Blastopirellula sediminis: one gene and its partner. The protein of the gene in region 2 interacts with the protein of the main gene of each other region in a pairwise test. Links are inferred from orthologs where the notes say so. Each region holds a gene or a part of one and is shown on either strand. Other genes may lie near its edges. The genes, in order: rplA and thrS.

The links.
Region 1: the proteins of thrS (region 2) and rplA interact in binary tests that used the Escherichia coli proteins (3 or more experiments, as listed by UniProt). The link is inferred for Blastopirellula sediminis from one-to-one orthologs.

Annotation. Positions count from the first base shown.
Region 1 is NZ_JAJKFT010000010.1:255,307-258,494, forward strand. What follows is about bases 121-2,989. They hold rplA (50S ribosomal protein L1), read right to left. Parts: upstream 1,960-2,989; coding sequence 1,282-1,959; downstream 121-1,281. Other genes in these bases: rplL (50S ribosomal protein L7/L12), read right to left, coding at 172-579; rplJ (50S ribosomal protein L10), read right to left, coding at 702-1,226; rplK (50S ribosomal protein L11), read right to left, coding at 2,033-2,458; nusG (transcription termination/antitermination protein NusG), read right to left, coding at 2,607-2,989. Outside these bases: more of nusG, read right to left, coding at 2,990-3,188. UniProt on the Escherichia coli protein: One of the primary rRNA binding proteins, it binds very close to the 3'-end of the 23S rRNA. Forms part of the L1 stalk. It is often not seen in high-resolution crystal structures, but can be seen in cryo_EM and 3D reconstruction models.
Region 2 is NZ_JAJKFT010000004.1:565,576-568,825, forward strand. Bases 241-3,171 are described here. They hold thrS (threonine--tRNA ligase), read right to left. Parts: upstream 2,744-3,171; coding sequence 737-2,743; downstream 241-736. Other genes in these bases: LOC68_RS06020 (hypothetical protein), read left to right, coding at 241-484; LOC68_RS06030 (PAS domain S-box protein), read right to left, coding at 2,953-3,171. Also shown: more of hypothetical protein, read left to right, coding at 1-240; more of PAS domain S-box protein, read right to left, coding at 3,172-3,250. UniProt on the Escherichia coli protein: Catalyzes the attachment of threonine to tRNA(Thr) in a two-step reaction: L-threonine is first activated by ATP to form Thr-AMP and then transferred to the acceptor end of tRNA(Thr). The rate-limiting step is amino acid activation in the presence of tRNA.

The DNA of each region.
Region 1 (3,188 bases), on a different replicon or contig from region 2:
GCCGTTCACTGCGCGCACCACTCCCTGGGAATCGTCCATGCGCAGGAGAAAAGTAGAGAAACCGGTTAAATTCAAGACCACACCTCGCGACGTCGCCTCCTAGTATACGGGAGGCGACGTCGAAGTGAATACAGGGATTCCGTCAAATCGAATTCAAGAGTCGTAAATCGACTACTTGATTTCGCATTCGGCGCCGGAATCGACCAGTTCGGCCTTGACCTTTTCGGCATCTTCCTTCGAGACGCCTTCTTTGACCTTGCTCGGAACGCCTTCGACCAGGTCCTTGGCTTCCTTCAGGCCCAAGCCGGTGATGCCACGGATGGCCTTGATCACCGCAATCTTGTTGCCGCCGAAGCTGGTCATGATGACGTCGAATTCGGTCTTTTCGGCGACTTCTTCAGCAGCCGCAGCCGGACCGGGCATCATCATCATGCCGCCGCCAGCGGCAGCTTCGATGCCGTGAGCGTCTTTGAGGTAGTTGCCCAGTTCGACCGCTTGCTTCAGGGTCAGGGTGGCGATCTTGTCGCCCAGGGTCTTCAGTTCTTCCGAGATTTCGATCGTGGCGGTTTCTTCGGACATCTTCGTGTCGATCCTTTCTCAACTTGCGCCCGACCTGCGGACGGGCAAAAAATCTATATTGCTTATTTCGTAACGGGTTTGGCGTAACAGCCGTGTGCGGACAGTTGGGCGAGAGACGGGTACTAGGCCCCTTCTTCTTCTCCCAGCTTTTTGATCTGACTGGCGAGCTTGGCGCCCGGGCCTTTGATCTGAGCGGCCAGGGTGCGTCCCGGACCAAGGATCTGACCAACCAGCAAAGCAAGCTGCTCGGCACGGTTCGGCCATTTGCTCACTTCAACCACCTTGTCGGCAGTCAAAGCCTCGCCGTCCATCACGCCACCTTTGGCCGTGAATTTCGGCATTTTCTTGTCTTCGTGCAGTTTGACGATCTCTTTCGCCAGGTCGACGATGTCTTCGCCGCCCCACACGATCGCCGCACTGCCTTCAATGTCGCTGAAAGCCGGACCGAGCGAGGTCCCTTCGCAAGCGCGACGGGCCAAGGTCTTCTTCACGACCAACAGGCTAATGTTCCGTTTGCGGAAGGCGCGACGGACTTCGACGGTCGAATTGGCGTCGAGACCGGCGACATCAACCACCAAGAGATCCGACACGCCGTCCAGACGGCTCGAAATCTCTTTCGTCACCAACTCTTTTACGAATTTGCTCATAACTGTTCTGCTTTAAGTGAGGTCCACCGCGCGGCGGACGACGAAGTGAACCGGCTTACAGCGCGACGCGGACGCCAGGACTCATGGTGGCGGCGATCGCGACGCTCTTCACGTAAATGCCCTTCGCGCTGGCGGGCTTCATGCTCAGGATCTGATTGGTGAACGCGCGGATGTTGTCGACCAGCTTCGCTTCGTCGAAACTAATCTTGCCGACCACCGCGTGCACGATGCCAGTGGCGTCGTTGCGGAACTCAACCTTACCCGCTTTGTATTCTTTGACGACGCGAGCGACGTCCGGGGTGACCGTGCCGGCACGCGGCGACGGCATCAAACCACGCGGGCCGAGGACGCGACCGAGCGGACCGACCAGACCCATCATGTCCGGGGTCGCGATGCACGCGTCGAAATCAAGCCAGCCTTCTTTGATTCGCTTGGCCAGGTCGTCCGAACCGACCGCGTCGGCGCCGGCTTCTTCCGCCAGACGAACATTGTCGCCCTTGGCGAACACGACGACTCGCAGCTCTTTACCGATGCCGTGCGGCAGCACGATGGCGCCGCGGACCAGTTGGTCGGCCTGCTTCGGGTCAATACCCAGACGCATGGCGCAGTCGACGGTCTGATCGAATTTGGTGGTGTTGAAGGTCTTCAACAGCGCGACCGCCTTGTCGAGCGGCATGACTTCTTCCGTGGCCTTGGCGGCAAGGGCGCGATAACGCTTCGAGTGCTTTACCATCGTCGGACTCTTTAAGTATCTGTGCGGTGTGTTGCGTATCAGTTGCAGCGCTGGGCGGGTTGGCCGCGAACGCTTATTCGGTGATTTCGATGCCCATGCTGCGAGCGGTACCGGCGATCATGCGGCGAGCATGTTCCAGGTCGCTGGCGTTCAGGTCGTCCATCTTCTGCTTGCAGATTTCGTCGACCTGGGCCATCGAAACCTTGCCGACCTTGTCGACATGGGGACGACCGGCGCCGCTGGCGATCCCGGCAGCTTGCTTCAGCAGCGCGGCGGCCGGCGGGCTCTTGCAAACGAATTCAAACGAGCGGTCGTTGTAGACGCTCACGACGACCGGAATCGGCATGCCGTTGAATTCCTTGGTCTTGTCGTTGAACTGCGTAACGAATTGACCGAGGTTGACGCCGAACTTACCGAGCGACGTACCTACCGGAGGCGCCGGGGTAGCCTTGCCGCCGGGCACTTGAAATTTCGCTTTTCCAACCAGTTCCTTCGCCATGTCTCTTTTCCTCGGCGGCGAACGCACGGTTCGCCGTGGATTACTGAATTACTTGGGTGTTCGGTGGGTCGAAAACGACAGTCCGGCAGTCGCCAGGAGAGCGACGCGAGAGGCTGTAGGAATCGACAGGCCGACGACTCGCGATGGGTTACACCGGCTCCATTTGCCAGTGTTCCATCTCGACCGGAGTCGTCCGACCGAAGATGTTGATCATGACCGTCACGCGGCCATTCGTTTCGTCGATTCCTTCGACATCCCCTTCGAAGTTCTCGAAGGTTCCTTCGGTGATGCGAACGTGATCCCCCAGCTTGAAGCGAATGTTGGTTTTGACCGGCTCTTCGCCCGCCTCTTCGCTTTCCGCCTTTTTGGTGATCCGCTCAACTTCGTGCGCCAGCATCGGAGTCGGACGTCCCGCGGCTCCCGTGAAGTCGCCGATTCCGCCCGTTTCGCGTACCAGGAACCAGGTGTCATCGTTGATCGCCATGTGGACGACGATGTACCCAGGGTACAGCTTGCGCTTGGTGATTTTCTTTTTGCCGTTTTTGAATTCGACGATGTCCTCAGTCGGGACCATGATCTGATCAAAATACGGCTCGAGGCCCGCCATCTTCACACGCCGCCAAAGGTTCGCGCAGATCGACTTTTCGCGATTGCTCTGCACCTTCAGGATGTACCAGTCCATCTCGCCGACTTCAGCAGGAGCTTCCTCCTCCTCTTCAATCAACTCGAG
Region 2 (3,250 bases):
GATCGTTTCCCTGGCGATGTTGGGGGGCGTCGGCTATTGGATGTTCACCTGGCGGATCTTGCCGCAAGATATCCCTTCCAAGCTGGCGATCATCGTCGGGGTCGAACTGATGTATGTGGCGCTCGCTTTCTTCATCGTTCCTCGCCCCAACTACGACAACATGGGTTACCTCGGCGGATGGATCAACAATCCGTGGAAGTACTCGGACGACTACAATCGCGGCCTCCGAGACTGGAACGTCATTCTGGGGCCAGGACGCTTTATCAGCACGACGCTGCTCGACTGCGCGGCGATGCTCGGCTGGATGACGGCGGATCCGACCGAAGAGGAACGCTTCGCGAAAGAGATGGGAATGGATCTGACCGAAGATTTTCCGGCCACCAGTCTGAGCAGTGCGACGCGGATTGATCTCGATCTGATGGCGCAAGAACCGCCGGCCGCGTCGATGACGAAATGCAAAGTGAATCGCGGCGACTTTGATTAGGCGACCGCGACAATAGTAGCCCGAAGCGCAAGCGAGGGAAATGCGGTCGGGAACAATGTCTAAGGCCTATTGCCTAATGAAAGAGGAAGTCCGCCGAGTACGTATTTGTTGTCGCTGGTTCCTTAATAGACATTAGTGATTTCTTTGCGACCGCATTTCCCTCGCTTGCGCTTCGGGCTACTAAAGAACAGAAAAAACGCCGGCTTTGCGGCCGGCGTTTTCGTCTTTCAAACTTGTCGCGCTAGGAAGCGATTAGTACTCGTCGGTCGCGCCGGTTGCGGCGGTTCCTAGTCCGGACGAACCGGAATAGACTTGGCGAACCTTGCGTTCCACGACTTCCTGCTTCAGCTTGTCGATCGCTTCGGCGACTTTCATCGATCCCAGATCGCCGTCGATACGATCGCGCACGGCGACCGATTCGGTCTCCATTTCGCGTCCGCCGATGATGAACATGTAGGGGATCAAGCCGAGTTGCGCGTCGCGGATCTTGGCGCCAATCTTTTCCGGGCGATAGTCGCCGGTGACGCGGAAGCCGGCCTGTTTCAGTTCGGCTTCGACCTTGCGAGCGTACTCTTCAAACTTCTGGCTGACGACCAGCACGCGGATTTGTTCCGGAGCGAGCCAGAGCGGGAAGGCGCCGGCGAAGTGCTCGATCAACACGCCCATGAACCGTTCGAGCGAGCCGAACGGAGCGCGGTGAATCATCACCGGGCGATGCGGCTGGTTGTCGGCGCCGATGTACTCGAGCGCAAAGCGTTCGGTGCTCGGCAGGTTGTAGTCGAGCTGCACGGTACCAAGCTGCCATTCGCGGCCGAGACAGTCGTTGACGACGAAGTCCGCCTTCGGACCGTAGAAGGCCGCTTCGCCCGCTTCGGCGACGGCGTCGATTCCCATGTTCTTGCAAACCGAGACGAGCGATTGCTCAGCCCGATCCCAGACTTTGGAATCGCCGACGTACTTGCCGCTGTCGGGATCACGGAAACCGAGACGGACGCGGTAGTCGGTCAGGCCGAGACTGTTCAGCACGTACTGAGTCATCTCAATGCACTTGCGGAATTCTTCTTCGACCTGCTCTTCCATGCAGAAGATGTGGGCGTCGTCCTGGCAGAAGCCGCGGACGCGGGTCATGCCGTTCAGTTCGCCCGATTGCTCGTAGCGATAGACGGTGCCGAATTCCGACAAGCGAATCGGCAGCTCGCGATAACTGCGGGGCCGATTCTTGTAGATCATGATGTGATGCGGGCAGTTCATCGGCTTCAGCAGATACTCTTCATCATCAGAGAGATGAATCGGCGGGAACTGGCTATCCTTGTAGTAAGGATAGTGCCCCGAGGTCTTGTAGAGGTCGACCTTGCCGATGTTGGGAGTGAAGACCGATTCGTATTCGTGCTTCTTCAGCTGTTCCGAAACGAAGTCGGTCAGCTGCTGACGAATAATGGCGCCTTTCGGCAGCCACAGGATCAAACCCTGACCGACCATCGGATTGATCGAGAAGAGCTCGAGCTGTTTGCCCAGCACGCGATGATCACGGCGTTTCGCTTCTTCCAACTTCTCCAGGTGAGCCGCGAGGTCTTCCTTGTTGAAGAAGGCGGTCGCATAGACGCGCTGGAGCTGCTTGTTATCGGAACTTCCCTTCCAATAGGCGCCGGCGACCGACAAGAGCTTGAAGGCGCCGATCGACTTCGGATTGGGAACGTGCGGGCCGCGACAAAGGTCAATGAATTCGCCCTGACGGTAGAACGACAAGGTATCGTGCTCGGCCAGGCCGGTTTCGATATGCTCGATCTTGTACTTCTGATCGATATCCTTGACGACGGCGAGCGCCCCTTCGCGCGACTCTTCGATCCGCTCGAACGGCTCGTTCTCTTTGATGATCTTTTTCATCTCGGCTTCGATCGCCGGGAAATCTTCGGCGGTCAGCTTGTGCTCGAGATCAAAGTCGTAGTAGAAGCCCCCCTCGATGGTCGGGCCGAAGGCGAGCTGGACGCCGTCAAACAGACGCATGATGGCGCGGGCCATGATGTGAGCGCAACTATGCCGCATCACGCCCAGCGCTTCTTCATTCTTGTTGGTGAGCAGCCGCAGATTGACCGAGCCTTCGGTCGGCAGCTTGGTATCGAAACCGACGGTTTGCCCGTCGACTTGGGCCGCCAGAGTGGCCTTCGCAAGGCCTGCGCCGATATCGGCGGCGACGTCCATTGGGGTGACTTCGATGTCGTAAGTTTTTACGTTGCCGTCAGGGAGATGAACCTCGAGCATGGACCTGTCATTCTTGAATAACGCGCGTCAGGCGTCGTCGGCCGGCGTCGAAACAAAGGACGTCTGAAAGCCGATGGCGCCGCAGTGCAGCAGTATAGAGATCTGAGGCGACCCCTCCTAGAGCGAGTAGATCGCGCAAGCCCCTAGAAGCGACCGTTTTACGCCGCTAGCAGGTGAAGAAATTCCGCCGCAATTCGAGGGACCCGGCGTTAGAGGCCGGGGTTCGCGGCATAAGGACGGCGGCCGGTCGAATCTTCAATTCGGGGCAACATTTTCATCAAGCGTTCATGATCCGACAAAATCGCTTGATTTGCGGCCGGGTTGGGCGCCTCTTTTTGGCAACGCGCCGACTCTTCAAGCGTGGTCGCAATCTTGTACATCGTTGGGAACCCACACCCGCCGCTGGAGCCACGGAGACGATGCGCCAACAATTCGACCTTTTCCCAATCGGCGTCTTCGGCAGCCGCCAAGATGTCGGCCAGCGTCTCAGGCAGTCCATGGACGAAG